2 regions of the Priestia sp. SB1 genome follow, and region 2 is predicted to be linked to the other one. Evidence: riboswitches for the same ligand, from Rfam matches in the RefSeq annotation. Region 2 holds a riboswitch; the other holds the start of a gene.

Region 1 (17,224 bases), on a different contig from region 2:
CTGATTAGCCTCTGCAATTCGCTGCGAAAGGTCTGCCATGTTGAGAGTTCCTGTTACGGCGTACAAATAAGCAACAGCAATTACAAACAAAGCAGATGAAATGACATTGACTAAAATATACTTAAGAGACTCTCGAAGCTGTGCTTTTGTACCGCCAATTACAATGAGAGCGTACGAAGACATAAGCATGACTTCAAAAAAGACAAATAAGTTAAAGATATCACCTGTCAAGAAAGCGCCAAATACGCCTACTAATAAAAACTGTACAAACGAATAAAAGTAAAAGCGTTCACGTTTTTCGCCAATTGTATGAAAAGCAAAAAGAACGCAGCATAGTGTTACGATACTAGCAGTAAGTACGAGAAGGGAAGCGAACATGTCCGCTACTAGAATAATTCCAAAAGGAGGTTTCCAGTTCCCAAGCTCGTGAGTTAAAACACCTTTTGATTGAACCAACTGTACCAAATATGCAGCAAAAGCAGTGGTGGTGATTAATGATAAAACACTGATTATCCTTTGAAGTTTAATATTGTCTTTGAAAAAAATGAGCACAACACCTACAACAAACGGGATAAGCAGTGGGATGATTACAAAATTACTCGTCATGTTCATTTCCCCTTAACTTGTCCATATCGTCTGTTCCGAGTTCTTGATAAGCCCTGTAAGCTAGTACAAGGAAAAAAGAAGTGACGCCAAAGCTTATGACAATGGCAGTTAAAATGAGGGCTTGAGGTAAAGGATCTGTATAAGAAGAAGCCTTTTCTCCCAGAAGGGGAACACTCCCCCCTTTTAATCCGCCCATCGTTAAAATCAACAGGTGAACACCGTGGCTTAATAAGCCTGTTCCAATAATAATTCGCAGTAAACTGCGGGATAACATGAGATATACAGCGGCAGTGAATAGAATCCCTGCCACTACGGACATTAATATTTCCACTATTCACTCTCTCCAATCGTTTGAATAATGGTCATCGTAACACCAACAACTACTAGATATACGCCTAAATCAAACAGTACAACGGTAGCTAAAGATGTTTTCCCGAGAAGGGGAAGGTTAAAGTAGCTGTACGTGTGAGTGAGAAAGGGAACTTTGAAAATAAATGATCCCAGCCCGGTTAAAATAGCTAGCAGCAGACCGGAAGCCGCAACCTTCTTATAATCAAATGGGATGACTTTCGATACGGTTTTTATATCGAAAGCCAGCAGTAGTAATACAAGGGCAGCTGAGGTAGTAAGTCCCCCAACAAACCCTCCTCCAGGTGTATAATGACCTGCAAAGAAAAGATGAATGGCAAAAATGATAATAATGAATGTGACTACTTTCGTTGTTGTTTGTAGTATCAAATCATTTTTTTTCACTCTTCTTCCTCCTTTGTTAACCGAAGACGAATCATGCCATAGATAGCAAGAGCTGCTATACAAAGTACGGTAATTTCAAATAATGTATCAAATCCGCGGAAGTCAACAAGAATCACGTTCACCATGTTTTCGCCGCCTGCTTTTTCATAACTGTTTTCAATAAAGTAATGTGAAATCGATTCAAATAGTTTTGTACTGTTTGCTGATATGCCAAGCAATGTAACGGTCGTTCCTACAAGAAGGGCAACCAGTAAGTTTGGCAGTTGAAACTTCACCCTTACTTTTCGCTTCCGAAACTCCGGCAAGTAGTAGAAACATAGTAAAAACAGTGATACTGATACAGTTTCAATAACTAATTGAGTCAAAGCTAAGTCAGGAGCACGGAATAATACGAAAAATAAAGAAAGCGTATACCCGACAACTCCCAGCGAAATAATGGCTGTGAGGCGTGATTTTGCCAATAAAGTTGTAATAGTAGCCGCAACCATTACAACTGCTAGTATGGCTTCATAAACGCCGATAGAAGCAGTATCTTTTAAATCAATCGCAAAGGCATTCTGAGAAAAGAGGGTTACGAGAAGTAAAATGCCTATGAAAGTAAAAATGATTAAAAGATAGTCTCTAATAAATCCTGTCATTAATGTTTTCATGATGCGCGTTGAGCCTTTTTCCATCCCTTTAATGCCATAATTATATCCGTTATTAAGCGTTAAAGAAGAAGGGAATCGTGTATAAATTTTTGACCACTTTTGAAGCGTCATAAACAACAAAATACCAAATGTGATGACTCCTAGCGTCATAAATAATTCTGGCGTAAAACCGTGCCAAAATTTAATATGCACTTGATATTCTTTACCTGCCTCTAGCAGGCTAGGTGCGATAGAGGCCATTGTTGGCTCAATAAGAGTTGATTCTAATAAATTAGGAGCAAAGCCAAAAATAACAACCAATGATGCTAAAATAACCGGTGAAATCAGCATGCCTACTGGTGCTTCATGCGGCTTCTTCTCCAACTTTTCGGGCTGGTATTTGCCTGTAAAGGTTTTAAAGACAAGAATCATACTATAGACGAACGTAAAAATACTTCCCACCCAAGCGATGATAGGCAGCAAAATTCCCCACGTCTGCATGCTATACATATCCATTTTTGTCACGTTTACCATGCCTGTAAAAAACATCTCTTTACTTAAAAATCCGTTAAAGGGAGGGAGACCTGCCATTGAAAATCCCCCAATGATAGCAATGGTAAATGTGACAGGCATGAAGCTCATTAACCCGCCTAACTTTCTAATGTCACGCGTGCCTGTTTCATGATCGACAATGCCTACTACCATAAACAAGCTGCCTTTGAAGGTAGCGTGGTTAATCAAATGGAAAACTGCTGCAGTAAGAGCCACTAAGTAGATATTATCGTCTAAAAAATCATAGTGAATAGCTGCGCTACCTACTCCTATAAGTGACATAATCATCCCAAGCTGACTAATTGTTGAAAAAGCTAAAATCCCTTTCAAGTCTTGTTGCTTTACTGCTGAAAACGAGCCCCAAAACAGTGTAATTAGTCCTATGATTGAAATAACAAAAAACCAAGTGGCGCTTATAGCAAAAACAGGGCTTAGTCTTGCTAAAAGATAAATTCCCGCTTTTACCATTGTAGCTGAATGAAGGTATGCACTCACTGGGGTTGGAGCTTCCATTGCATCTGGCAGCCAAATATGAAAAGGAAACTGAGCAGATTTTGTAAAGGCCCCTAATAAAATGAGGACTAGAGCTGGAATAAATAGATGACTTGATGTAACCACATCTACGTTTGAGATAATTTCGCGTATGCTGAAAGTACCTGTCATGACATATAAAAGTACAATTCCTGCTAATAGGGAAAGTCCTCCGAATACGGTAATGAGCATAGATTTTAAGGCTCCGTATTGAGATTTCTCTCGTTTGTACCAATAACCAATCAATAAAAAAGATGAAAGGCTTGTTAATTCCCAAAAGCTGTAAAGACTCATTAAGTTGTCTGATAATACAACTCCTAGCATAGACCCCATAAAAAGAAGCAAATAGACATAAAACGAATGCAGCGCTTCTTTTGTCTTAGAAAGATAATAAATGGAGTAAAGAATAACAAGTGTCCCAATTCCAGTGATTAACAGAGAAAATAGAAGACCGAGTCCATCCACATAAGCATCAAAGTTAATGCCCAGACTAGGTATCCATTTCATTGAATGTAGGTAGGTTTCCCCTTTAGAAACACCACTGATATATTGTGTGAAATAAATGAACAACACAAGTGGGAGAGGTAAAACGAACCACCCTGTATGAATACGCTGGAATTTCCTATACAGAAGCGGGACAAAAAAGGCTAATAAAAAAGGCGATAAAATCACCAAGTGCAACCACGACAAAAGACAAACCTCCTTGTGATATTCAATTCTGTAACCGATTATATAATAATTTAATTATGCATGCATCCATGCTAATTCTTAGTATCAGCGGATTTTTCAAACCTTATTAAATAAATAGAAACTCGTCACAAAATCCATAAAAAAAACATAAAAAAATTTTTTTAGACGTATAAAAATCAGGTGAAATTGTCACTCTAAGAGTGAGGTGATGGAAATGTATAGGAAACAAATAACCATCAGTTTTCTCATTTTTAGCGCATTATGTATGAGCGGATTTGTACTGAATAATCACTTGGAAATGAAAGAAGAAAACAGGATGCTAATCACTTCTAAAAGTGAAGCTGAAAATTCTATATCAATAGACTCTTCCCTGTTAAAAGCCTCTTATAAACCGAGACAATATGTAAAGATAGGTGAAATGAACTATATTGCACCATCCGGTAAGTAAATGAAAAACGATTGAAGACCACTCTTTAGTCGTTTTTTATTTGCTTATTATTTGCGTCATCGTGCATGAATTACGTTTTTTAATCAAAGAACATTAGTTGACTTCATAACTGAATTTATCGTTAAATAAAAGGGTACATACAATGATTGCAGTTTCAACAAACTATAATGATTGTGTCAAATTGTAAGTGGATTCCCTTGAATTCAGCTAACAGTTTCGATAAAGTGGAAAATAAAGATATTTTAATGGAGGAACAGATTATGACACATGTTCGTTTTGATTATTCAAACGCGTTATCATTTTTTGGTGAACATGAACTTACATACTTACGTGATGCCGTGAAAGTAGCTCACCATTCAATTCATGAAAAAACAGGTGCTGGGAACGACTTTTTAGGATGGGTAGACCTTCCTACGGAGTATGACAAAGAAGAATTTGCACGCATTCAAAAAAGTGCAGAAAAAATTAAATCGGATTCAGATGTATTGATTGTTATTGGTATTGGAGGATCTTACTTAGGTGCTCGTGCTGCTATTGAAATGCTTCAGCATTCATTCTATAACACATTATCAAAAGAACAGCGTAAAACTCCGCAAGTTATTTTTGCTGGTAACAACATCAGCTCAACATACATGAAAGACCTAATGGATGTTTTACAAGATAAAGATTTCTCTATTAATGTTATTTCAAAATCTGGTACAACAACAGAACCGGCGATTGCTTTCCGTATCTTCCGTAAATTATTAGAAGAGAAATACGGGAAAGAAGAAGCACGCAAGCGTATTTATGCAACAACAGATAAAGCGCGCGGCGCATTAAAAACATTAGCGGACGAAGAAGGCTATGAAACATTTGTTATTCCAGATGATGTAGGCGGCCGTTATTCTGTATTAACAGCGGTTGGCTTATTACCAATCGCCGCTGCAGGTCTTGATATCGAACAAATGATGAAAGGGGCAGCTGATGCTCAAGAAGCATTTTCATCATCAGAGCTAGAAGAGAACCCAGCTTATCAATATGCTGTAGCTCGTAATGTTCTTTATAATAAAGGAAAAACAATTGAAATGCTGATTAACTATGAGCCAGCTCTTCAGTACTTTGCTGAGTGGTGGAAACAGTTATTTGGTGAAAGTGAAGGAAAAGACCAAAAAGGTATTTACCCTTCATCTGCTAACTTCTCAACGGATCTTCATTCTTTAGGTCAATATGTACAAGAAGGTCGTCGCGATATTTTTGAAACAATTGTACAAGTTCAAGATTCTCGTCATGAGCTAACAATTGAAGAAGATGCAGCGGACTTAGATGGACTAAATTACTTAGCTGGTGAAACAGTTGACTTTGTAAATAAAAAAGCGTTCCAAGGTACAATGCTTGCTCACACAGACGGAGGCGTTCCAAACTTAGTTGTGAACATTCCAGCGCTAGATGAGTATACATTTGGATATGTTGTATATTTCTTCGAAAAAGCATGCGCAATCAGCGGCTATTTATTAGGCGTAAACCCATTTGATCAGCCGGGAGTAGAAGCATACAAAGTAAATATGTTTGCTCTTCTTGGAAAACCTGGTTTTGAAGAGAAAAAAGCAGAATTAGAAAAGCGTTTGAAATAAATAAAAAGTTCACCTTCTTGTTAGAAGGTGAACTTTTTTGCTTTTGAGATAAAGGATAAAAAGCTGGAAAAAGGACATGTTAAAACAGAGGAGGGATAAGATGATTGAATTATCTTCAAGATTAGACGGCACATTATTCAAGCTTTATGAATTAGAAAAAACGCTTAAGCCGCTTGGGTATAACATTGGAGGAAATTGGGATTATGATCATGGTTCATTCGACTATAAGATGAATGATGAAGTCGGCTATCAGTTTTTACGCATCCCGTTTACAGCTACGAATGGAGAACTGGATTCTAAAGGAACAACCGTACAGATTGGTACGCCATTTTTACTTTCACATAAGTATCAAATTGGCTTAGATGACAATGTTCACAATGGAAACGTGGGTGCTTCATTTAACCAGTTTGCAGAACCCCAAGACGCAGACGCTTCATTTCCAGAAAAGTATATCAGCTTAGGAGAGGAGCTAATTAGAGAGGCAGAAGAGGCGCTGCTTCAATAATTGAAAGGATTATTCTTTTCTTAAACTCTCTAATTTTTTCACAAAAATATGTTCGTACATGACCTGACTAATCAACTCGTTTGTTTTAATCATTTCATTTACCCCCAAATTTTGCGCATTTTGAATATGCTTTTTTGTTAACAGTTCAACGATGCTGTAAATAGAAGGGTTCAATCCTTGCAGAGCGACTAGCGTAACAATCGTATTCATGTCTGCATATTCTTCTGTCTTATGCTGATCGGCAGTAATCAGCACTTTTTTTGCGCACCGAGCATTGGCAAGTTCTAATACCTCATAGTGAGAGGGACTTCCTTTAATAAAATGAACGCGATCACAGATCATGGGGTTTTTAGTCAGAGAGTCGTCGATAAGAACAATGTCTTCTTTATGAAATGCGTCGCGATAAGACTCTAGCACGAGTTTGGCGCGCTCATTCCACCCCACAACGATGAAGTGATCTTTTCCATAAAACTTTAAATTCCCTTCCAAATAAGCGCTCTCAGCGGAAACAGCAATTTTAGAAAGCGTGACAAAATAAGTAGTAATAAATCCCGTTCCAACCAGGACTAAAATAATTGCAGCTAACCTTCCAATCGTAGTGGTGGGAGCAAAATCACCGTATCCTATAGTAGAGATTGTAATAATAACCCACCAAATTCCTTCAAACACATTCCCAAACGTTTGCGGCTCTAAGAAATGTATAAGCATGCCGAAAAGTAAAACAAGGCAGCCGATAATAAAAAGAAGCCGCACTAAAATAGAACGACGAAAAAGTCGGAATAATAGCCATTCCATCATAAAAAAACCTCCAGTGATTAGTCATAGCCACAGTATGACCATTTTTCACTGAAGGTATAAGATATCTTTATCTTTTTACTTCGTAATATTCAATCCATTCTTTGTCTGGACCGTAGAAAAATAAGTATCTTGCTCCATTTGGCAAAGTTACAATGTTTTCTTCCACAAATGAAACGCCTGCTGATTTTAAACGCTCAAACTCCTCTTCAATTCCATCTACTGCCAGCGCAAAATGATGAACTTTACCTTCACTAGGTAAGCTTGAGTTATACCCTTGAATTAACTCTACGATTACATTGCCTTCTAAACCTAGAAAAGCTAGCTTCAAAGACGGATCGGTATGTGGTAGTGTTTCGATGAGCTCCAATCCCACTTTTTGTGTATAGAACTCAATAGATTCTTCTATATCCTTTACTTGAACGCCTACATGTTCAAATTTTAAAATTGCCATATGCATCACCCGTATCTATAGTATGTAAAAACTATGAAATATATTAAAGAGAAAGGATAGATAAGTCAAGATAGGGCTGCTTATCAGGAAAGGGCTCTTAAATCATATTTTTGCTGGAGTGAATAGGGTAGAGGCTTCCATCAAGAGCAAACGAAATTTTACCTGTTTCTTCAGATACAACTAAAATTAATGCATCCGATTTTTCCGACATTCCAATGGCTGCACGGTGACGTGTTCCCAACTTTTTGTTCGTTGAAATAATAGACGAGAGAGGTAAAACATTAGCAGCTGAAATAAGCTGATTATTTCTAATTAGGACGGCTCCGTCATGTAAGGGTGTCCCTGGATAGAACAGTGTCTCAACTAGCGTAGCGCTGACAGGAGCTTGAATAGGCATTCCTTTTTGAATAAGAGGATCAACATTTTGTTCCCGTTCAATGACAATTAAAGCGCCGTGACGTTTCTCAGAGAGGTTATGAATAGCTAGGGACAGAGCAGCGTATTCAAATGTATAAGGCGATAAGTAATGACGCAAGTAATAAGAGGCGGCCGTAGCTTGAACATCTTGAAATAACCTTCTCATCTCCTCAAAATCACATAAAATACAATGATCACTCGTGTCTAAATGTTTAATTAAATTAGAGGCTTCAGTTGAAATCTGCTGTAAATATGTTCGCACATTATTTTTAATTGTATCGTCTAATTGAAAGGGTTGTCTCTCCATCTTATATAGCTCCTATCTGTCAGTCAGTGTTATCTGTAATGTGTGCTAATGTGAGTGAATTATCCGTAAAGCTCATAAATCCGTTATTAATTTTATAGAGAGATTTTGCATTTTATTTAGCAAGAGAACATAAAAAGTCGGGGGGAAAGAAAGCGTTTTACAAACTGATATGTTCACATTTGGGTTAAATTTACATATGTTGTTTTAAATAAAAGTATAGATATTTCTGTGAATTTAAAGTATAGTTTTCTTATCGGATATATAATTTTTAATGTTGACAAATATTCTAAATATGCTAAAATTTTTAAAAAATGCTTATCAAGAGTGGTGGAGGGATCTGGCCCGCTGAACCCCGGCAACCTGCTTAGCAAGGTGCTAATTCCAGCAAAGTGTGTATCATTTTGAAAGATAAGGTGAAAATTATTGCCTACCCAGTCTTTCAATACGGAAGACTTTTTATTTTGATATAGCGCAAGAGATATTTTGAGGAGGGACAACGATGACTATAAACCCCGACTTAAAACAAACCTTTGAACACGCCGAAGCAAAGTAAGAATTAAATAGTTTCGCTGACTAGACACACTAGAGGCGGTTTTATCCAATTCTAGTGGGTAAAACCGTCTTTTTTTATTGGATAACGCGGATAACTAAGAATTGGAGTGGAGAAAATGGCAGACTTATATACGTACGAAAACTGGAGCGATACATTTCCAGAGTTCGACAGTAAAGATGAAACAAAAGGAGCCCTTTCAGCATTGCAGTGGGCGTATGATACCTACGGAGATTCAATTATTTATGCGTCAAGCTTTGGGATCGAAGGAATCGTGTTAATTGATTTAATTTCAAAAGTGAAAAAAGATGCTGAAATTGTCTTTTTAGATACAGGGGTTCATTTTAAAGAAACATATGAAGTGATTGATGCAATTAAAGAACGCTTCCCTGATTTACGTATTCATATGAAAAAGCCGGATTTAACTCTTGCAGAACAAGCTGAAAAACATGGAGATGAGCTTTGGAAGAGTCAGCCTAACCTATGCTGTCAAATTCGAAAAATCATTCCCCTAAGAGAATCCCTTGCTCCTTATGATGCGTGGATTTCTGGTTTGAGACGCGAGCAGTCTGAGTCTCGTGCCAACACGAATTATTTTAATAAAGATGAGAAATTCAAGAAGGTGAAAGTTTGTCCGTTAATTCATTGGTCATGGAAAGAAATTTGGCGTTATGTGTATAAGCATGATTTGCCATACAACAAACTTCATGATCAAGGCTACCCAAGTATCGGCTGTGAGCCCTGTACCGCACCTGCCTATAATGTAGACGATTTACGTTCAGGAAGATGGGCAGGTACACAAAAAGTGGAGTGCGGATTACACGAATCTTAAATACGAAAGAGCTGAATAAATGATGCTTTTATATGTTGCCTTTATCATTGCGCTTTTTTTTGCAATGAATATTGGGGCAAGCGGTGCAGCAGCTGCTATGGGCGTTTCATACGGCTCCGGTGCAATTAAAAAGCGAAGAGTGGCCCTGTTCATCTGTGCTGTAGGAATTGTGCTCGGAGCTGTTACCGGAGGCGGTGAGGTGGTAAAAACCATCAGTTCAGGTATCATACCTGAAAAACTGCTGTCAGTAGAATTAGTTATTATCATTCTGGCTGCTGCAACGCTGTCACTCTTTTTCGCGAATTTGATTGGTATCCCTCTATCAACAAGTGAAGTAACAGTTGGCTCAGTTGTTGGAGTAGGGGTAGCTTATCAATCTCTGTATGTAGAAAAACTTTTAATTGTGATGTCTTTTTGGATTATTGTTCCGCTAGTTTCATTTGTTATTGCTTTTTTGATTGGGAAAGTGATAAAGCGCAGAGCGCATAAAAAAGAAGCAGAGGGAAAGTGGAAAAGAGTTTTAACGATTTTAGTTATTGCAACGGGATTCTTTGAAGCCTTCTCAGCTGGAATGAACAATGTGGCAAATGCTGTCGGTCCTCTAGTAGGAGCTGGATTAATGGATGCTACAACGGGTGTCATAGCAGGAGGATTGGCGGTGGCGCTCGGAGCTCTTTTACTAGGAGGCCGAGTTATTGAAACAAACGGAAAAAAAATTACTCGCTATTCTGTAGGAGAAGGCTGCATTATCTCGGGTACTGGTGCTTCTCTTGTTACAGTCGCTTCACTGTTTGGTTTGCCAGTACCGCTTACACAGGTCACTACGTCTTCTATTATTGGAATAGGCGCAGCGAAAACGGGATTTACGAAAGAACAGCGCGAAGTGGTCATTCAAATGTTAAAGGTTTGGGTGGTATCCCCTGTATTTTCACTCGTAATCTCATATGTTCTTGTGAAATTAGTACTTGAAAGCGACTTATATTCATTTGTGGTGCTAGCTAGTGGATGTATTGCTACAGGAGGTATTCTAAGCTTAGCTAGAACGACTAGAAGAAAAAGAGCAAGCCTGCAGTCGGAAAAAGAAAAAATGACTGCGTGATTCAAGTACTTTTTATTATATTGTGTTAATTACTTAAGGAGGATTTTACAAAATGACAACAATTCAAGCACACGGTGGAGAATTAATTAATTTATATCAACCAACATATGACTACACGTCACTAACAAAAGAAATTGAAGTAGACAACATGGCTCTAAGCGATTTAGAACTAATTGGAATTGGTGCTTATAGCCCAATTACGGGGTTTTTAGGAGAAAAAGATTATCAATCAGTTGTTGAAAATATGCGTCTAGCAGATGGAACTGTATGGAGTATTCCTATTACTCTTCCCGTAACAGAAGAGCAGGCTAAAGAATTAAACATTGGCGACAAAGTAAAACTAGTTCAAAGCGGTGTGACATATGGTGTTTTAGAAGTTTCTGAAGTATATACGCCAAATAAAGAAAAAGAAGCGGAAAATGTGTACCGCACAGCAGAACTTGCCCACCCTGGTGTGAAGAAAATGATGGAACGCCCAAATGTATATGTAGCAGGTCCAATCGTACTTGTAGAACGTACACCTAAAACGCGTTTTGAAAAGTATTACCTAGATCCAACTGAAACAAGAGCAGCATTTGAAGAGCGCGGTTGGAAAACGGTTGTTGGATTCCAAACTCGTAACCCTGTTCACCGTGCGCATGAGTATATTCAAAAAACAGCATTAGAAATTGTAGACGGCCTGTTTTTAAATCCACTTGTAGGAGAAACAAAGTCAGATGATATCCCAGCAGATATCCGTATGGAAAGTTATGAAGTACTTTTAGAGAACTATTATCCTAGCGATCGTGTAGCTTTGGCAGTTTTCCCTGCTGCAATGCGCTATGCTGGACCTAGAGAAGCTATTTTCCATGCAATGGTTCGAAAAAACTTTGGATGCACGCATTTCATTGTAGGCCGTGACCACGCTGGTGTTGGTGACTACTACGGAACATATGATGCACAAAAAATCTTCAGTAACTTTACGGCAGATGAATTAGGAATTACACCTTTATTTTTTGAACACAGCTTCTACTGCAAGAAGTGTGAAGCGATGGCATCAACGAAAACATGCCCTCACAGCAAGGAAGATCATATGATTCTATCTGGTACCAAGGTACGTGAAATGCTTCGTAACGGAGAAGTGCCACCAAGCACATTCAGCCGTAAAGAAGTAATTGAAGTGTTAATTAAGGGATTAGCAAAACAAAAAGTATCTTCAAAATAAGGAGCGGTTGAAGTGAGTAAATCAACAAACATTACGTGGCATGATGCTGGAATTACAAAACAGGAAAGACGCGAGCAAAATAATCATCACAGTTTTGTATTATGGTTTACGGGCCTTTCGGGTTCAGGTAAATCTACCGTAGCAAACGCAGTGGCAAAAGCGCTTTTTGATAAAAATATTCGCAATTATGTATTAGATGGTGACAATGTTCGTTTTGGCTTAAACAAGAATTTAGGGTTTTCTGCTGAAGATCGTACAGAAAATATTCGCCGTATCGGTGAGGTTTCTAAGCTGTTCGTAGACAGCGGTCAAGTGGTACTAACAGCATTTATCTCTCCATTCCAAGAAGATCGCGCTCAAGTGCGTGAGATCTTAGAGGGGAATGAATTTTTGGAAGTATACGTAGAGTGTCCGTTAGAAGAATGTGAAAAAAGAGATCCAAAAGGCCTTTACAAAAAAGCAAGAAGCGGAGAAATCCGTGATTTTACAGGAATTGATTCTCCCTATGAGTCACCTGCTAATCCTGAAGTAACAATTAATACAAGCACACAGTCTGTAGAAGAATGTGTACAAACTGTTATTGAATATTTATCTAACCGAAAATTCATCTAAATGACAGCGGACTTTGTCCGCTGTTCTAATTCAAATTAAAATTTGGGAGCGCTGCGGAGACGTGGAAATGATGGAAGGGTGAAAGGCATTCATGGGGAAAGTATATCTAGTCGGTGCAGGACCAGGAGATCCAGATTTAATTACATTAAAAGGGTTGAAAGCAATTCAGCAAGCAGATGTTATCTTATATGATCGTTTAGTGAATAAGGACCTGCTGGAGTATGCTAAAAGTGATGCTGATATTATTTACTGCGGAAAGCTTCCAAACTACCATACCCTCAAGCAAGAAACAATCAATAACTTTTTAGTGAAATTCGCTAAAAAGGGGAAAATTGTAACGCGCTTAAAAGGCGGAGATCCATTTGTTTTCGGACGCGGAGGGGAAGAAGCAGAAGCTCTCGTGCAACAGGGCATTTCATTTGAAATTGTTCCAGGAATTACATCAGGTATCGCAGCTGCTGCTTATGCAGGAATCCCTGTCACTCACCGGGAATACAGCGCAAGCTTTGCTTTTGTAGCAGGACACCGTAAAGACAGCGAGCATGATGCAATCAAATGGGATAGCCTAGCCAAAGGTGTAGATACTCTTGCCATTTATATGGGAGTGAGGAACTTACCGTACATTTGCCAACAGTTAATGGAACATGGAAAAACCTCAGCTACGCCAATTGCATTGATTCACTGGGGCACATGTGCGGACCAGCGCACTGTAACTGGAACTCTTGGTACAATTGTTGATATTGTTAAAGAAGAACAAATTGAAAATCCCAGTATGATTATCGTTGGTGAAGTTGTAAATTTTCATGACCGATTGAATTGGTTTGAGAAGACTGGACAGCATTACTATTCGTATGCACAAGAAGCTTACTAAAGAGGTTGATTATATGGATGCAGTTTTATATGTTTGCCATGGCAGCCGCGTAAAAGAAGGCGCTGATCAGGCAGTTGCTTTTATTGAAAGATGTAAAAAAAATCTAGATGTACCGATTCAAGAAGTTTGTTTCCTAGAGCTAGCTTACCCTACTATTGAACAAGGATTTGAAGCGTGTATTGAACAAGGTGCTACTCGTATTGCCATTGTGCCGCTGCTGTTATTAACAGCTGCCCATGCAAAACATGATATACCTGAAGAAATACACAAAGTATATGAACGCTATCCACAAGTAGAAGTACTGTACGGAGAACCGTTCGGCGTAGACGAACGAATTGTTGATATCTTAGTAGAGAGAATCAATGAAACCAATGTGGATAAGCATGAAGATTCGATGGTATTGCTGGTCGGCAGAGGAAGCAGTGATCCTGCTGTAAAAAAAGATTTTAACGAAATAGCTCAACTGCTAAAAGGTAAAGGAGCTTTTAAAGAAGTGAGCACATGCTATTTAGCTGCCGCTGCCCCTAATTTAAAAGAAGGCCTGCACCTTGCTAAACAAACTTCGTATAAGCAAGTATTCGTTCTCCCGTACCTTTTGTTTACCGGTATTTTAATGAACGAAATTAAGGAAGAGTTGGAGCAGTTATCAACAGATGACCAGCAGTTTATCTTAGCAAACTACCTAGGTTATCATGATGGACTTGCACACATTTTAAGTCATCAAGTAAAAACGTTATTATCGAGTAGAGGAAATCAATACGATGTATACCGTTATGCTTGATTTAAAGGATCGTTCGGTCTTAGTAGTTGGAGGCGGAACAATCGCAACTCGTAGAATTAAAGGCTTTTTACAAGAAGGAGCAGCCATTACAGTGGTTGCTCCAACTGTTTCAGCTGAAATAAATGAGTGGGAAGCTAAGAATCAGCTGTGTGTAAAAAGAAAAAAAGTAGGAGAAGAAGACTTACTTAATGTTTTTTTTATTGTTGTAGCTACAAATGATAAAGCTGTGAATAAGTTCGTTAAGCAGCATATTAAAAATGATCAGTTGGTTAATATGGCCAGCGGTTTTTCCGATGGAAATATTCAAATTCCTGCACAGTTTTCTAGAGGGAGATTATCGCTAGCAATATCCACAGATGGCGCTAGTCCTTTGTTGACAAAACGAATAAAAGAAGAATTATCTTCGAATTATGATGAGAGTTACACACAGTATACACAGTTTTTGTACGAATGCAGAGTTCTTATCCACAGATTGAATGTGTCAAAGAGCCGTAAACATGAGTTGTTAACAGAAATTATCGATGATCAATACCGGCTGTCTCTAGTAAAACAGAGGGAATTTTTACAACAGATTAAAAAATATAAATAAAAAAACGGCCAATTGGCCGTTTTTCATTTATACATTTTCAACTTCAATGCTACGAATACCGCTGATTTTTTGAATCTCGTAATACACTTCTGTAGTAGGACGCTGATTATTAACTGACACTTTCATACGTATATATAATTCATTGGTGTCTAAATCTTTGATTCGAATATTTTTTATTGTAATATTCTTTTCTCTAATGCTGTTAGTTGTATCAAAAATATTGTGCTTATCAGCCAGCTTAAGTTGAAGAATAAGCTCTTTCTCGCGCAGTTGCCTAGGCCCTAGAATAGTAATAAGGAAAGGGAGAAGTTCAACGCTGATGATGAGCAGTACAACTCCGGTAATAGCTTCGGGATAAAACCCTGCACCTACAGCAATACCTATACCTGCTGCCCCCCAGATAATAGCGGCTGTTGTAAGCCCAGAGATGCTGTCATTTTCTTTTCGTAAAATAACACCCGCTCCTAAAAAACCAATTCCAGAAACAATTTGAGCAGCCAGACGAAGCGGGTCCATTGTGATATGATCACCTTTATTAAAAATTTGAGAAGACTCAATCGAAACAATCGTGAGTAAACAGCTAATAATGGAAATTACGAGAGATGTTTTTAAACCAACAGGCTTTCGTTTTAGTTCCCTTTCAATTCCAATAATAAGACCAAGTACAGCAGAAATACCTAATTTGAGCAACATTTCATTTTCCATTATTTTCACCTATTTCAATAGACATTGTTGTTTATATCTGTATGAAAGAAGAAAAACAGATATGTATCAGTATAGTAAACTTTTCTTCATAATGACAGGTGAAATTCGAAAAAATCTGATTATTTATAAAGCGCTACGATCGTTTCTTTTAATTTATATTTTTGAATCTTGCCGGATGCCGTCATGGGAAAGTCGTCTATAAAATAAATATGTTCGGGAATTTTGAAATGAGCAAGCTTACCTTTGCAAAAGTCTTTGATTTCTTGAGCGGTAAGAAAAGAATCTTGCTTGAGTTTAATGCATGCAGCAACTCGTTCTCCATACTTTGGATCAGGAATACCGACAATTTGCACATCTTCTACCTCGGGTAATCTATATAAAAACTCTTCAATTTCTCTTGGGTAAATGTTTTCTCCACCTCTAATAATCATATCTTTTAGACGTCCTGTAATTTTTACATAGCCATCTTTATCGATGGTAGCTAAATCTCCTGTATGTAGCCAGCCCTCTACAATTGTTTTTTCTGTTTCTTCCGGCATTTTGTAATATCCTTTCATTGTTAAATATCCTTTTGCACAAAGTTCTCCTTGTTCTCCAAAAGAAGCTTGTTTACCTGTAATTGGATTAATAATTTGAATCTGTACATGATCATGTACTTTGCCAACCGTTTGTACTCGCCGCTCGATAGAATCAGTTGGGGTTGTTTGGGTGATTACAGGAGATGTTTCGGTTTGACCATAGGCGATGGTAATTTCGCTGATACCCATGTCATTTATGACTCGTTTCATTACTTCTGCTGGACAATTAGAACCAGCCATGATTCCTGTGCGAAGAGTAGATAAGTCATATTGATTAAACTCAAGTGCATTTAATTCCGCAATAAACATAGTTGGTACACCGTGAAGCGCTGTACATTTTTCTTTCTCTACGGTGCGTAAAACAGAGGAAGGCTGAAATTCAATAATCGGTAGCATAGTAGCACCTACGGATACGCATGCTAGAACGCCCAGTACACATCCAAAACAATGAAAGAAAGGAACTGGGATGCATAAGCGGTCTTCGTTAGTCAGTTTCATAGACTGAGCAACTAAAAAGCCGTTATTTACTATATTATGGTGACTTAGCATAACTCCTTTTGGAAAACCTGTTGTTCCGGAAGTATATTGCATATTGATAACTTCATGGATATGTAGGGATTGCTCATACTTATCGAGCACCTCATCCGATACCATTGAGCTACTCATTAAGAACTCGTTCCAAGAAGTATGTTCGCTTGATTCACTTAAGTTTATAAGATGTTTTAGATTAGGAAGATTATGTTCAATACCGGTGATAATAGACGTATAAGAAGTGCTTTTAAATTCATCAATGAAAAATAGCGCTGCTGTATCAGAATGCCTCAATACATACTCTAATTCAGAGGATTGGTAGCTTGTATTAAGGGTAACCAAAACAGCGCCTATTCTAGTTGCTGCGAATTGCAGAAGTAACCATTCCGGCACATTTGTAGCCCAGATAGCGATATGATCGCCTTTTTTGAGACCGGTGGCTAGAAGTGCCTTTGCAACTCGAGAGGTTTCTTGATAAAACTCTGCGTACGTATAGCGAATATTTTGTTCAGAGTAGATAACCGCTTCTTGATGCCCAAACTTTTTTGTACTTTCTTTTAAAAGTTCTCCAACCG
Region 2 (15,396 bases):
CATCACTACCGCTACAACTAAACTAACTTCCCATCCTGCATACGGACTAGTCTTTAAATATTCAATTGGAATCCAGTTTTGGATTTCAGGCGATCCAGCCGAGGTCATCGTAAACGTAACGGAACCGAATGCTAAAGCAGCAGGGATAAACCGCCTCGGCAAATCAGCTTGTTTGAATAAGCTTAAAGCCATTGGATAGACAGAGAATGCTACTACAAACAGACTGACTCCTCCATATGTTAAGACCGCACAGGCAAGTACAATCGCCAACACTGCTCTTTTCATTCCTAGTTTACTGACAATCCAGCGAGAAACACTATCAGCGGCCCCGCTGTCTTCCATCACTTTTCCAAAAACGGCGCCCAATAGAAACATTAAATACCAAGAAGCAATAAATCCTGTGAAACCAGACATATAATTCCCAACAAAATTTGCTTCTCCTTCTTTCACCAGCTGTGGAAATAAAGGCATTCCGCTTGTTAACGCAACAACTAAAGCACTAAGCGGACCTGCTATAAATAAATTCATGCCTCTCATCGTTAATACAATGAGCAGCAATAATCCTCCAATTAATCCAATCATACTAAGCATATTCTAGCCCCCCAAGAAGTTATATAATTAGAAAACGCTTACATTTTTACAGGTATATACTCCTTTCTTTGCTTGTCACGACCCTTACTATATTATTAAAGGAATACTGAAGACATTCCTACGTTTATTGAACAGTCAAAAATAAAACCACCTCTATTTATTTAGAGATGGTTAGTGAACGCTGACGTTTTTCTTTTAATTTATAATCGTATATCCATGTTGTACACATGCTAAATAACAATAGTGCAATTAATAAATAGCACAGGGTAGACATATTAAACGCATCGAAAATAATGCCTCCAAAGAGAGGGCCAATCATTTTACCTGCAGTAGCCATACTGTTGACTACGCCTTGATAAAACCCTTCTTTTCCTGATGGAGCTAACTGACTTGCGACAGCTGGAATTGCTGGCCAAACAAACATTTCTCCAACTGTTAACACAATCATTGCTGTTAAGAACTGCGAAAATGTTGTGGCATTCACCACGATGATGAAAGAAGCCACAAAAATAACCGTTCCAATTAGAACCTGTACTTTTAATGTCTTTGCTACTTTTTGAATGATAGGCACAATCAAAGGCTGACCGACTACAATTAAAATGCCGTTAATCGTCCAAAGCAAACTGTAGCTAGAAAGAGGTATATTCAACTCACGCGTATGCGTAGCAATCGTTGTTTGCCACTGAACATACGCGACCCAGCATAATACGTATCCTGTACATAAAATAAGAAGGGCCGTCAGTTTCGTTTTGTGCTGAATACTACCGGCTTCATTAAGGACATTCGTTTGCCCAACTGTAACCGAAATATGACGGTATGAAAAAATAGCAATAAGAAGAAAAATAACGTATAAAATTGTATTAGCTAAGAAAATATACGTAAATGAATAGGATGCTACAACGCCCCCTACCGCTGCGCCAATAGCCACTCCTGCATTTTGAGCAACGTACATCGCATTAAATGCTTTTCTTCCGCCTTGTGGCCAGACTGAGCCTGCCATTGCATACATAGATGGAAACACAATACCAGATCCAAATCCTACAATAACCAAGAGAACAACGTATGTAGGCCAACCATGAAAAAACACCAGTCCCACTAATGCAACAAGGGTAATAATAATTCCTGATAAAATGGATTTATATCCTCCAATTTTGTCAAAAAGCGTTCCCCCTAGTAAATTACCCACTACGCTTGCAGCAGAGTTCAGCATAAGAACCACTCCTGCAACGGATAACGACTTTCCTAAATGTTCATTTATATAAATTGTATTGAGAGGCCATAAAAACGAAGCTCCCGTTACGTTTACAAGCATACCAATAATCAAAAACCAAAGTGACTTGGGCATTGATCTCCCCCCTATCTATTCGAATGCCAACGTACATTCTAGTCTTTTCTTAAAGGGTTCGCAATGCTTTTACATATAGACAATTTATTTGAAATTCGCTGACTATTTAAAAAGGTGATTTCACATGACAATATCATGCAAAATCACCTTTTTACCGCTTATTTTTGCTTCGAACGAACCGGCTGGGCACGCTTGCTGTTCCGTGCTTTTAATTCTTTTACAGGATCAAAATCTTTTCCTAGCTCAATATCATTGCTGTTGATCCCGTTTTTTGTTTTTTGTTCCGGGTTATTTTGATTTGAACGAGTTGCCATAAAATCCTCTCCTTAATGCTGAGTTGTAATCAATTTATTTTGCAGCTGCTGAACTTGCAGGCGCATGCGATATAGCTGCTCTCTTTGCTGTGCATTTGCACTGTGAGAAAACTCTTCAATTTCTTTATAAGCATTTTCTAATTTTTCCTGTGCTTTTGTATATTCAGTGTCATTGTAATGTTCTTGTTTCATGCCTTCCTGTAACTGACCTTGTCCAAAGCGAATAGCATCTTCACACTGCTGCATAAGTTGATCCACTGCTTGACGAGTTGTCATTGTCTATTCCTCCTATTCGTTCATTTCTGTCTTATTTTGCGCAACTTTACTCTCCTTTACGACAAGAAGAACCTGTTAAATATAAGCATCCTTAAATTTGTTTGGCACTTTTTCACGTTTTTGATACAATTTGTTGATGTATATTGCATGTAAAAAGGAGGTTGCTGATTTGAATCAGACAAACCCATTTCCGTATAAATCTGAAAACAAACGTTATCATACCTGGAATTACCACTTACGTAACCACTTTGGCCATAAGGTATTTAAAGTAGCCTTAGATGGAGGATTTGATTGTCCAAACAGAGACGGCACGGTAGCTCACGGCGGCTGTACGTTTTGCAGCGCTGCCGGTTCAGGAGATTTCGCTGGAAACAGAGCGGATGATCTTGTGACACAATTTAACGAAATCCGTGAAAAAATGCATCATAAATGGAAAGACGGAAAATACGTTGCTTACTTTCAAGCATTCACTAACACTCACGCTCCTGTTGAGGAGCTTCGTGAAAAATATGAAGCGGTCTTAAAGCTTCCCGGAGTTGTTGGGGTTTCTATCGCCACGCGCCCTGACTGTCTCCCCGACGATGTGGTGGAGTACTTGGCTGAATTAAATGAACGAACTTATCTATGGGTAGAACTTGGACTGCAAACTGTTCATGAACGAACTTCACTGCTTATCAACCGGGCACACGATCATCAATGCTATGTAGATGGTGTAGCAAAGCTTCGAAAACACGGTATTCGCGTTTGTTCTCACATCATTAATGGTTTGCCTTTAGAAACACCTGAGATGATGATGGAAACGGTACGGGAAGTAGCAAAATTAGACGTTCAAGGAATTAAGATTCATCTGCTTCATTTACTAAAAGGAACTCCTATGGTCAAACAGTATGAAAAGGGCCTTGTTGAATTTCTTTCATTTGAAGAATATGTAAAGCTTGTATGCGATCAGCTCGAAGTAATCCCTTCTGAGATGATTGTTCATCGTATTACCGGTGATGGACCGATAGACCTCATGATCGGACCGATGTGGAGCGTAAATAAGTGGAGCGTATTAAATGCCATTGATCAAGAGCTCGAACGTCGCCAAAGCTATCAAGGAAAATATTACGAAAAAGAGTTGATGGAAAGATGAAAATAGAACGTATCCTGCCTTTTGCCCGCACGTTGCTCACTAATGCTGTGGCCGAAGGAGATGTCGCGATTGATGCTACAGCAGGAAATGGACATGATACATTGTTCTTAGCCAACTTAGTCGGAGATACAGGTCGTGTATATGGATTTGACATTCAGCCCCAAGCCATTCAAGCAACTCAGCAGCGATTGACAGAACATCATGTAGAAAAACGAGTCACGCTTATCCAAGAAAGCCATAGCAATATAAGCATGCTTCCCCACTCTATTAATGGACGAGTGACGGGCGCTGTCTTTAATTTAGGTTATTTACCAGGTGGAGATAAAGACATCGTCACCACTTCTGAAACAACAATTTCTGCAATTGAGCAGTTACTTGATTTGCTAGCACCTGAAGGAGTGATTGTGCTCGTTATTTATCACGGACACGAACAAGGGAAACAAGAAAGAGACGATTTACTAACGTACGTCCAAAATCTGGATCAAAAAGACGTCCATGTTTTACAATATCGCTTCATGAATCAGCAAAACAATCCTCCGTTCATCATTGCTATTGAAAAAAGATAAGCCGCATATGGCTTATCTTTTTAACATTCGGTACAAGCGTCCGTTGATATAGAAAAAGTAGCTGAGTGCTCCCCCCGCTTTGATTAATCGACGTGCATTCACATGAACATGTTTTTGTGCCCTCACTTTTTGATCGGACAAATAAACGCCCAGGAGTCCCTTATAGATAAAGCAGTGAAAGTGATAATCCGGCAGTTTTTTAGCATATTCGTCCGCTTTTACAACAAAATGCAAAAAGCGGTCCATCATTTGCTGATAGTGAGGATAATAAAAACAAAAGTTCAAATCTCCTCCTGCTTTATCTTCTTCTTGGTCAATTAAATAATCGAGTAAAATATGTAAACCTTGAATATAAGGAAAATATCCCGCTTTTATTTTCTCCGTCATTTCTTTGGTCATCTCTTCTTGAAAACTGTAAGCGGCCAAACAAAAAATGCCTAACGTTGAACCAGAGCACGCTGAAAATTCATACCACTCCATTTCAGGAACACTGTGCCGGTGAGCATCAAACCAATTCTCTAATCGTGGAACTCTTTCCTTGATTTCAACATGCTTATGTATTTGCAAATCACAATAATAAGTAGCTAGTTCTAATAAATGTGAAGAGACGATATGGTAATTACAGGCTTTTCGCAAGGACTGCTGACAAGTCTGGACAAGTTCCGCTAAATATCCTCCATCGTCTTTATCCGTTCGAAAACGATAGTAATCCCCAAGAGGTGCATGAGGAGTCAACGCATCTGGCATCGATTCATGTAAGGCTGCAAAATCTTTAGGATCGAGCGAATTGCTGCGGTCACATAAGTTATCTAAGTAATCGCTGATTGTTTGGTAGGCAACGATAAATTTTACGCATTCAATCATGTTTTCTTTCGCTAAAATCGATAGGATGCCGCCTCCTTCACAATGAAAAGTTTTTGTATCGATACTTGCCAATGCTTGAGTGCGTAATTCTTTATTAGGAATCTCTTTTGCCCGTTCCCGCCAATGGTTAAGCTCATGATGAACGACGGGAAACACTTCTCGATAAATTTTTCTCATTAATGAAATAGGACGAGACGGAATCTTCATTTATTTTCACCTCAATTTCTGACAGCACTCATTAAATGTGAAGATCAACAAAGCTTTTCGCGTATGTAAAAACGTATTCTCTTTCAGGCTCATTAAAGATTTCGTGATACAGCTGAGACCATTCTTTGTAGATTTTTTCACTTAGCTCTATTTCATCAAACCACTGTCTAACAATCAGCTTTTCAATAATTTTATCTTCTCCTGCCTGCATCACAAGAAGCGGAACATCCGGCAAACGATCGATATCTTTAAAAGCTAAGTTAACAGCTTGAATCAATTCTCGGTACCATCTTACAGAAACTTTTGTAACGTACAGTGAGTCGTTTTCATCTTCATCTCGAACTTCTTGGTTTCTTGTTGCTTTTTCAACAGTAAGACCCAAATCAAAAAGTTTGTTCGGCATGACTTTATTTAATCCTTTAGATAACATATCTAAGTAAGCTGGTACTTGCTCTTTTAATCCTAGACAAGGTGAGGAAAGAATCGCACCCCATATAGGAAGATTTTTTGTCTGCAGCGTACGAATAACCGCCAGTCCTCCCATACTATGTCCTAACAGGAAAATAGGCAAATCATATTTTTGCGCTTCACGTACCCATTCTTCCACTTCATATACATATTCATCAAAGGATAGGATATGTCCTCTTCTTCTCGTTGTTAAGCCTTGGCCAGGAAGGTCTCCCATGATTACGTGCATTCCAACCGAACGCCACATCTCAATCAGCCAGCGATAGCGCCCGTGATGCTCCGCTGCTCCATGGACCATGACAATAACGCCTTTTGGATTTACTGCTTCCCATTTATGCATTTGAGTTACTCCTTCTTCCTTTTTTTGTTTACCTGCTTTAAAAACCTTTGTACACTTACATTAGAAGATTTACTACTTTTTTTCAACTAATAAAGGGAGATGATTTGATGATTTATCCGTATAAAGAAAAAATGCCTAATATTGCACCCAGCTGCTTCCTCGCAGACTATGTCACGATTACTGGAGATGTCACCATTGGTGAAGAAAGTAGCATTTGGTTTAACACCGTTATTAGAGGAGATGTTTCGCCTACTATTATCGGGAAACGAGTAAATATACAAGATCAATCAACACTCCATCAAAGCCCAAATGCTCCTTTGCTTATTGAGGATGATGTGACAGTAGGACATCAAGTTATTTTACACAGCTCCATCATCCGCAAACGCGCGCTCATTGGCATGGGCTCTATTATTTTAGACGGTGCGGAAATTGGTGAAGGTGCTTTTATCGGTGCAGGAAGTTTAGTGCCTCCGGGTAAAAAAATACCACCTAATACTCTCGCACTCGGTCGACCTGCTAAAGTAATCCGCACTCTGACTGAGGAGGATTTAAAAGATATGCAGCGCATTCGTACAGAATATGTAGAAAAAGGGCAGTATTATAAGTCTATTAAGAAATCTGATTCTTCATTATAAAGGAAACGTTCCCTCAGAAAGTCATACTGAGGGAATTTTTTTAGTATCTCCACAAACTCTCTAATCATGTTCTATTCTCTCCACAATTGTAAAGAAATTTCCATATTAATTTACATCGTTTTAGTACTGCCTCCACAATTAAAGATTAAACTGAATAATAAAGACGTATTTATTAAAAAGGGAGCGACTCTATGAAAGCCAAGTTAATTCAGTATGTATACGATGCCGAATGCCGATTATTCAAAAGTGTAAATCAACATTTTGATCGAAAGCACTTAAATAGATTTTTACGTTTACTAACTCATGCCGGCGGAGCCACGTTTACCATTGTGATAGCGTGCTTGCTACTATTTCTGCATCCTTCATCCGTCGCTTACGCCTGTGCCTTTTCTCTAGCCGTTAGCCATATTCCTGTTGCCATTGCTAAGAAGCTATATCCGAGACAACGGCCTTATATTCAACTAAAGCATACAAAAGTATTAGAAAATCCATTAAAAGATCATTCATTTCCATCGGGGCATACAACGGCTATTTTTTCGTTAGTTACCCCTCTGATGATTACTTACCCAGCCTTCGCTGCCGTTCTTTTGCCGCTTGCAGTAACGGTAGGCATTTCAAGAATTTATCTCGGTCTGCACTATCCGACGGATGTCATGGTAGGCCTGATACTCGGCATCTTTTCAGGTGCTGTTTCACTGAACATATTTTTAGTCTAATTGATAGGAGGAGTACTCATGAGAATTGCTTTATTTACAGATACATTTGCTCCGGAAGTTAACGGAGCTGCTAAAACACTTTATCAATTTACTCAGTATGTCAAATCAAAGCAAATTCCCATCCAGGTATTTGCTCCTGAATTTGCTCATAATCGGTCGTTTTCAACGTATGTTCACCGCTCGCCTAGCATGCCGTTTTTCCTTTATCCAAACAGCCGTTTTTCATTGCCAAACGTTCTAAAAATTAAAAAGCAGCTGCAGGAATTCAACCCTTCTCTTATTCATTTGGCCACTCCTTTTACAATGGGGCTTTCCGGCTCCTATTACGGAAAAAGATTAGGTATTCCTCTTGTCGGCTCTTATCATACCAATTTTGATGATTATTTATCTCACTATGAACTTGAAAAAATGCGTGTACCACTGCAAAAATATATGAAATGGTTTTATAAACCTGTACAAAAATTATTCGCTCCCTCCGAAGTGACCAAACAGCAGCTAGAAAAACAAGGGTTTCACAACGTAGCTATTTGGTCGCGAGGGGTAAATCACAAATTGTTCCATCCCCACTATGACCGCTTTGATATTCGTATTAAATATAATATAAAAAAACCCTACATCTTAACGTATGTAGGAAGGTTAGCTAAAGAAAAGAACGCTGATTTTTTACTAAAAATTGCCCGATCTTTACCTGATCATATCCGCCACCAAGTTCACTGGCTTATTGTGGGAGATGGTCCCTTAAAAGAACAAATGCAACAGCAAGCATCTGAGCATATGACATTTACAGGCTTTCTTGAAGGTAAGCAACTTGCTCATATCTATTCTTCATCTGATTTGTTTGTTTTCCCTTCAGAAACAGAAACGTTCGGAAATGTCGTACTGGAGTCTCTTGCTTCTGGAACTCCCGTGGTGGCAGCAAATGCAGGAGGAGTTAAACAGATGGTTCAGCACGGGCGAAACGGCTACCTTTGCAAACCTCACTCCTTAGAAGAATTCAGTTCGGCTATTACAGGTTTACTTGATGATTTGCACCAGCGGCTTCACTTTGGCCATGCAGCGAGACACTATGCTCTTACTCAATCATGGGACGCCATTTTTCAGCATTTGCTTTCAGAATATGAAGATGTCGTAGAAAAATCTGCTGAAGGTATTCAATGGGCATAAAAAAAATCTCCGTTTTCACGGAGATTTTTTTTATTATTTAGCTAAAGCTTGAGTTTTTAATGCTTCAGCTTTGTCTGTGAACTCCCAAGGAAGCTCCACATCTGTACGACCAAAGTGACCGTAAGCTGCTGTTTGCTTATAAATTGGGCGACGTAAATCAAGCATTTTAATGATGCCTGCTGGACGTAGGTCAAAGTTTTTGCGTACTACATCTACTAGTACTTCTTCAGAAACTTTTCCTGTACCGAATGTATCAATTGAAATAGATACTGGCTGTGCAACACCAATTGCATATGCTAGTTGTACTTCACATTTATCAGCAAGATCAGCTGCTACAATGTTTTTCGCAACATAACGAGCTGCATAAGCTGCTGAACGGTCTACTTTTGTTGCGTCCTTACCAGAGAATGCACCGCCGCCGTGACGAGCATATCCGCCGTAAGTATCAACGATAATTTTACGACCAGTTAAACCAGCATCTCCTTGAGGGCCGCCGATTACGAAACGTCCTGTTGGGTTAATGAAATACTTTGTATTTTCATCAATTAACTCATTTGGAACAACTGGATTAATTACATATTCTTTTAAGTTACGTTGAATTTGCTCTAACGTTACTTCTGGGTGATGCTGAGTTGAAATAACAATTGTATCGATGCGAACAGGTTTGTTGTTTTCATCATATTCAACTGTTACTTGTGTTTTACCATCCGGGCGAAGGTAAGGAAGAATTTCTTCTTTACGTACTTCTGTTAGACGGCGAGCAAGTTTATGAGCTAATGAAATTGGAAGAGGCATTAATTCTTTTGTTTCGTTACATGCATAACCAAACATTAACCCTTGGTCTCCAGCTCCGATTGCTTCGATTTCTTCATCGGACATTTGACCTTCACGTGCTTCTAACGCTTGGTCTACACCAGCAGCGATATCAGCTGACTGCTCGTCGATAGATGTTAATACTGCACAAGTTTCAGCATCAAATCCGTATTTTGCACGAGTATAGCCAATTCCTTTAATTGTTTCACGAACTGTTTTAGGAATATCCACGTAAGTAGAAGTTGTAATTTCACCGCTTACTAAAACTAAACCAGTTGTTACGCTTGTTTCACAAGCAACACGAGCATTTGGATCCTTTGCTAGGATAGCATCAAGAATTGAGTCAGAAATTTGGTCACAAATTTTATCGGGATGTCCCTCTGTAACAGATTCTGACGTGAACAGACGACGTTGTGTTGACATCAGTTTTCCTCCTTATAAATACGATACATTGTGATACGGTACTCATTCCCTTATTTTCATTACACGTTAAAAAATATAAAAAAACCTTTCCTTGTATCGAGGAAAGGTATCAAATTCTACATAAGCCTTTCACTCTTATCGATCAAGGTTGTGCCCTTGCATCAGGTTAGCACCTTATCGTCTACACAAAAAAATGACGATGGTTGCTGGGTTTCACAGGGCCTGTCCCTCCACCAGCTCGGGATAAGAGAGTATCCGTTCAAGGACATATAATACATGAAAAAGCGCTTCACTGTCAACAACATTCAAATGGAAATCATCTCTTTATGTTTGAATCTGTTTTAATGTAACATACTCAAATTTAAAAATAGTATACCTTATTAAGAATGATCACGAAGTTTGGTTAACAAGACAGACCAAAAAAAGGCTTTCACTTGAAATAGCTTCACTTTTTTCGCTTCTAGCACATATACATGTGTCTAAAATAGGTATAACGTACATTTTTTTATAATACACAAACATTTTTAGTTAAATAGTATAGAATAATTAAATAAATGTGTTATACTAATTATAAATTTCAAACATTAATGAATAAATAATAGCTAAAAAGGAAGGTAGTGCACATGAGTACTGTTGATATGTCTATCGAATTAAATGGTTTGCTTCAATTAAAAACAACAAAACACCAATTATCTGTTCCACAACTTGTTGAAAAAATTCTAGCTCGACGCGAAGGAACGCTGACTTCTACAGGTGCTGTGTCAGTCGAAACCGGAAAATATACAGGTCGCTCTCCTTTGGATAAATTTATTGTAAGCGATGCTGTATCTTCAAAAACGGTTGAATGGGGACCCGTCAATCAGCCAATTTCTGCTCAGCGATTCGATGCGCTATACAAAAAAGTCTTAACCCACTTAAAGAAACAGGATGAACTTTTTGTTTTTAATGGATATGCTGGAGCTGATAAAAAGTATCAGTTACCAATTCAAGTAGTTAATGAATTTGCATGGCACAACCTATTCGCTCAGCAGTTATTCATTCGCCCTTCAGCTGAACAAAAAACAAATGATGATGTGAAGCCGTTTACAATTGTAGCAGCTCCAACGTTCAAAGCTGATCCTGAAACAGACGGGACGAATTCTGAAACCTTCATTATTCTTTCATTAGAGCGACGCATTGTGCTAATTGGAGGAACTGAATACGCTGGTGAAATGAAAAAATCTATTTTTTCAGTGATGAACTTCTTGCTTCCTCAAAACAATATTCTATCCATGCACTGTTCTGCTAACGTAGGAGAAGAAGGTGACGTTGCATTATTCTTTGGTTTATCTGGAACGGGTAAAACAACGCTTTCTGCTGATGCAAACCGTCGTTTAATCGGAGATGACGAGCACGGTTGGTCAAGCTCTGGTGTATTTAATATTGAAGGAGGCTGCTACGCGAAGTGCATTCAGCTTTCCGAAGAAAAAGAACCGCAAATTTTTAATGCAATTCGCTTCGGCGCAGTACTGGAAAATGTAGTGTTGAATCAAAATACAAAAGTAGCAGATTACAATGATAATAGTTTAACAGAGAATACTCGTGCCGCTTATTCAATTGACTCTATTGATAATACGGTATTGCCAAGCGTTGCTGGGCACCCTACAGCTATTGTCTTTTTAACTGCTGATGCCTTCGGCGTCTTACCTCCAATCAGCAAGCTTACAAAAGAACAAGCGATGTACCATTTTCTGAGCGGATACACTAGTAAATTAGCTGGAACAGAGCGCGGCGTAACATCGCCACAGGCTACTTTCTCTACATGCTTTGGTGAGCCTTTCTTACCTCTTGCTCCAACAACTTATGCAGAAATGCTAGGAAAGAAAATCGATGAACATAACGTAAATGTCTACCTTGTAAACACTGGATGGACCGGCGGTGAATACGGCGTGGGTGAACGAATGAAGTTAAGTTACACTCGAGCTATGGTTCAAGCAGCTCTTGAAGGAGAACTAGCTAATACCGAAACAGTAACAGATGCTATTTTTGGTTTATCGATTCCAACTCATGTTCCGGGAGTTCCTGATGAAGTGCTTCAGCCTTCTAAAGCATGGAACGATGCAACAGCTTATAACCAAAAAGCAACTGAACTTGCCGCTAAATTCAAAGCGAACTTCAAGCGTTTTAATGATGTAGCATCGGACATTTCAACATTAGGCGGACCTAGAGTCTAATAAAAAACCGATCGTCTTATAGACGATCGGTTTTTTAGTTAGTCGAATGTAATTTTGTCAGTTCATATGTGACAATGGTTTTTTCCTGCTCCATTTCTACCTTACGCACAACAGCAGTTCCAATACATTCTCCATTTTTCGTTTTGTGAATGTTTAATGGAATATCTAACGGATACAAACGATATCCTTTTTTCTCAACTTGAAAAATGTTATCTGTTACACGCTTTTCGTTGCCTTTTGTCACAATCATTGTATTTAATTCTAGCGGCATCCCCATTTTCTCTCACTCCTCACTGTTATTCTACTTGTTTTTTCTATCGTAGCATATCTTTTATTGCGCTTTCATCCACTTCGTTAACTTCTTTACCGTTTCTCGGTTTTCTTTTGGTGGAAAAGCATGTGGAAAGTTTTCAAAATACCAGCTGGTAACTTTTTTATTGGACTTCTTTAGTTTAGATTCGAGCTGATAGGAATGATCAATTGAGACGTTTTTATCTTCTAAACCATGAATAAGCAAGACCGGCGGCTCGACGAGATGAGCACGATGCAAAGGTGTCCTCCATTCGTATCTTTCAGGATATTTAGAAGGAGTTCCTCCAATCACCCGCTTCATCATTCTTCTTAAATCTTCTCTTTCTTCATATGTCAGCACCATATCCGTGACGCCTCCCCACAGCACAAGAGAACGGCTGTCTTTTTTTTCAATGGCTGTGAGTAAAGCCATCACTCCCCCTCGTGAAAACCCAAAAATATGAATGCGGTCATGGTGGACGTTAGGGAGCTGTTTCAGTAAATCGTAAGCAGCAAAAGCATCGTAACGATCATCTCCTGCAAAATCTTCGTTTCCTTCGCCTCCTTGATTTCCCCTATAGAACGGAGCCATCACAATAAAACCTTGTGAAGCAAATTGAATGAGGCGAGCAGGGCGAACCGTTCCTACGTTCTTAATACCTCCTCTTAAGTATAAAAAGCCGTCATACATTCCTTTTTCTTTTGGCTCTGCAAGCATTCCTTTAATCTTAAGCCCTTGACATGCATATGTAATCACCCACAGCGTCACGCGAGGATTTGATGATGGGAAACGCTGTTTATGAAGAATTGTTCCATCTTTCATTTTTTTCCTCCATTCTTTATATAACTAGCCTACTTTCTTCCGCTAAGGTTTACTTTCAGTCGTTGACTACTACTTCTTTGATTTTCCACATAGTTATATAGGCACTCACCTTCTTCCACTTCTTTACATACATTATCATAAAATATTTTATTACTTTAAGGAGGCTTGCTTTATGAAACCAATTAAATGGCTTTTTTCTTTGCTTGCTATTATGATTTTACTCATTCCACTAATTAGCTGCAGCAAAACAACATCTGTACAAACGGTTCGTGTCGGCGAAGTAACTCGCTCTATCTTTTATGCTCCCCAGTACGTCGCTATTTCAAAAGGCTTTTTTGAAGAAGAAGGACTAAAGGTAGATTTAAAAACAACTTGGGGCGGAGATAAGACAATGACGTCACTTTTATCTGATGGCATCGACGTCGCCTTAGTCGGCTCGGAAACGTCAATCTACGTATATGCACAAGGGTCTAGTGATCCCGTCATCAACTTTGCACAGCTAACCCAAACCGATGGAACATTTCTAGTAGCGCGTAAAAAGGTCAATCAATTCTCATGGGATCAGCTTAAAGGCAAAACGTTTCTTGGTCAACGTAAAGGCGGCATGCCGCAAATGGTAGGGGAATATGTGTTGAAACAGCATAATATTGATCCTAAAAAAGATGTAAAACTCGTTCAAAACATTGATTTTGCTAACGTTGCGAATGCTTTTGCTTCTGGTACTGGAGATTACGTTCAATTATTTGAGCCAACGGCTAGTATTTTAGAGAAACAAGGAAAAGGACATATCGTTGCTTCCTTCGGAAAAGAATCAGGAACAGTTCCTTATACAACATTTATGGCCAAAGAAAGCTATTTAAAAGATAACCCTGAAGCAGCAGCTAAATTTACTCGAGCTATTTACAAAGCACAAAAATGGGTGAATACACATAGCACAGATGAAATTGCTGAAGTGGTTGCACCGTATTTTGAAGATACACCTAAAGACACGCTAAAAACTGTTATTGACCGCTATAAATCGCAAAAATCCTTTGCAACTAACCCTTTATTAGATGAGAAAGAGTGGGATCATTTACAAACAATCATGGACGAATCTGGAGAACTTCCAAGACACATTGATCACAGCAAGCTAGTCAACACAAAATTCGCAAAAGATGCAATGAGGGAGTAATATGACAAAACTTCACATTCAAGATGTTCAACATATGTACCTTACGACAAAGTCTGCTACCACTGCACTTGAACATATTAATTTGTCTATTGAAGAAGGAGAATTCGTTTCCTTTCTCGGCCCAAGCGGATGTGGAAAAACGACGCTTCTATCGATTATTGCAGGCTTGATTGAACCAACGTCAGGCTCTGTCACAATAGACGGTGAAAATATCGGAACATCAGTTCCAAACATCGGTTATATGCTTCAACAAGATTATTTGTTTCCGTGGAAAACCATTAAAGAAAATATTTTACTTGGGCTTGAAATTCGCGGACAGCTAACAGACAAAACGGAGAGTAAAGCACTGCTGCTCCTAAAAGAAATTGGTCTACAAGGCGTAGATGACCTATATCCACACCAATTATCCGGAGGCATGAGACAACGCGTCGCTTTAGTCCGAACACTTGCCATTGACCCCGCTATTTTACTCTTGGATGAACCTTTTTCAGCACTTGATTTTCAAACAAAACTCAAGCTTGAAGAACTTGTCTCCAAAACACTGATGACTTATCAAAAAACGGCCGTTTTGGTCACGCACGATATCGGCGAAGCCATTGCTATGAGCAGCCGAATCTTTTTATTCTCAGCCAAGCCAGGAAAAATCGCAAAAACATTCACGGTTCCTTCTATTTTACGAACCCTCTCTCCGTTTGAAGCACGACAGCATCCTGTCTATAACGATTTATTTATGGACATATGGAAGGAGCTTGATCAACTTGAAACCCACTAGCTCCCTAGATACTCTTCACGAAAGCTACCTTCGCAAGGTTCGGGGCGAAAAACGATTAGTACTGAGCGTACAGCTGGTCATTTTCTTAGCCTTTTTTAGCTTCTGGGAACTGGCTTCTCGTTTAAAGTGGATTGACCCTTTAATCTTCAGTTCCCCTACTAAAGTATGGCATTTATTTTTAATTAAACTTGCCGACGGCTCGCTGGCAGAACATATTGGTTTTACGTTATTCGAAACAGTTCTTGGCTTCATTTTAGGCACAGTGCTAGGTA

Evidence for each region. A riboswitch is a leader RNA that binds a small molecule or an ion and turns the genes downstream of it on or off. The one in region 2 is predicted to bind S-adenosylmethionine.
Region 1: linked by a shared signal. The riboswitch ahead of WKH56_RS24275 (phosphoadenylyl-sulfate reductase) and the one ahead of metK (methionine adenosyltransferase) in region 2 are both predicted to bind S-adenosylmethionine.

What each region holds. Positions count from the first base shown of each region.
Region 1 is NZ_JBBJSS010000007.1:843-18,066, reverse strand. Features, by position in the region: gene WKH56_RS24325 (Na+/H+ antiporter subunit D) at 1-606, opposite strand, end outside; gene WKH56_RS24320 (Na(+)/H(+) antiporter subunit C) at 596-937, opposite strand; gene WKH56_RS24315 (Na(+)/H(+) antiporter subunit B) at 937-1,359, opposite strand; gene WKH56_RS24310 (Na+/H+ antiporter subunit A) at 1,356-3,761, opposite strand; gene WKH56_RS24305 (hypothetical protein) at 3,976-4,209, shown strand; gene WKH56_RS24300 (glucose-6-phosphate isomerase) at 4,470-5,819, shown strand; gene WKH56_RS24295 (YugN-like family protein) at 5,920-6,324, shown strand; gene WKH56_RS24290 (potassium channel family protein) at 6,334-7,122, opposite strand; gene WKH56_RS24285 (VOC family protein) at 7,190-7,573, opposite strand; gene cdaS (sporulation-specific diadenylate cyclase CdaS) at 7,671-8,297, opposite strand; SAM riboswitch class I at 8,610-8,712, shown strand; gene WKH56_RS24275 (phosphoadenylyl-sulfate reductase) at 8,966-9,679, shown strand; gene WKH56_RS24270 (inorganic phosphate transporter) at 9,699-10,778, shown strand; gene sat (sulfate adenylyltransferase) at 10,831-11,982, shown strand; gene cysC (adenylyl-sulfate kinase) at 11,995-12,594, shown strand; gene cobA (uroporphyrinogen-III C-methyltransferase) at 12,686-13,465, shown strand; gene WKH56_RS24250 (sirohydrochlorin chelatase) at 13,479-14,246, shown strand; gene WKH56_RS24245 (NAD(P)-binding protein) at 14,227-14,835, shown strand; gene WKH56_RS24240 (MgtC/SapB family protein) at 14,863-15,540, opposite strand; gene WKH56_RS24235 (AMP-binding protein) at 15,660-17,224, opposite strand, start outside.
Region 2 is NZ_JBBJSS010000001.1:969,702-985,097, forward strand. Features, by position in the region: gene WKH56_RS04980 (GntP family permease) at 1-591, opposite strand, end outside; gene WKH56_RS04985 (MDR family MFS transporter) at 749-1,936, opposite strand; gene WKH56_RS04990 (hypothetical protein) at 2,095-2,250, opposite strand; gene WKH56_RS04995 (YtzC family protein) at 2,263-2,526, opposite strand; gene mnmL (tRNA modification radical SAM protein MnmL/YtqA) at 2,696-3,658, shown strand; gene mnmM (tRNA 5-(aminomethyl)-2-thiouridylate-methyltransferase MnmM) at 3,655-4,224, shown strand; gene WKH56_RS05010 (tetraprenyl-beta-curcumene synthase family protein) at 4,237-5,295, opposite strand; gene WKH56_RS05015 (alpha/beta fold hydrolase) at 5,327-6,103, opposite strand; gene WKH56_RS05020 (gamma carbonic anhydrase) at 6,211-6,738, shown strand; gene WKH56_RS05025 (phosphatase PAP2 family protein) at 6,930-7,454, shown strand; gene WKH56_RS05030 (glycosyltransferase family 4 protein) at 7,473-8,618, shown strand; gene metK (methionine adenosyltransferase) at 8,652-9,854, opposite strand; SAM riboswitch class I at 9,987-10,104, opposite strand; gene pckA (phosphoenolpyruvate carboxykinase (ATP)) at 10,478-12,067, shown strand; gene WKH56_RS05045 (DUF2584 domain-containing protein) at 12,102-12,344, opposite strand; gene WKH56_RS05050 (alpha/beta hydrolase family protein) at 12,399-13,181, opposite strand; gene WKH56_RS05055 (ABC transporter substrate-binding protein) at 13,354-14,352, shown strand; gene WKH56_RS05060 (ABC transporter ATP-binding protein) at 14,354-15,124, shown strand; gene WKH56_RS05065 (ABC transporter permease) at 15,111-15,396, shown strand, end outside.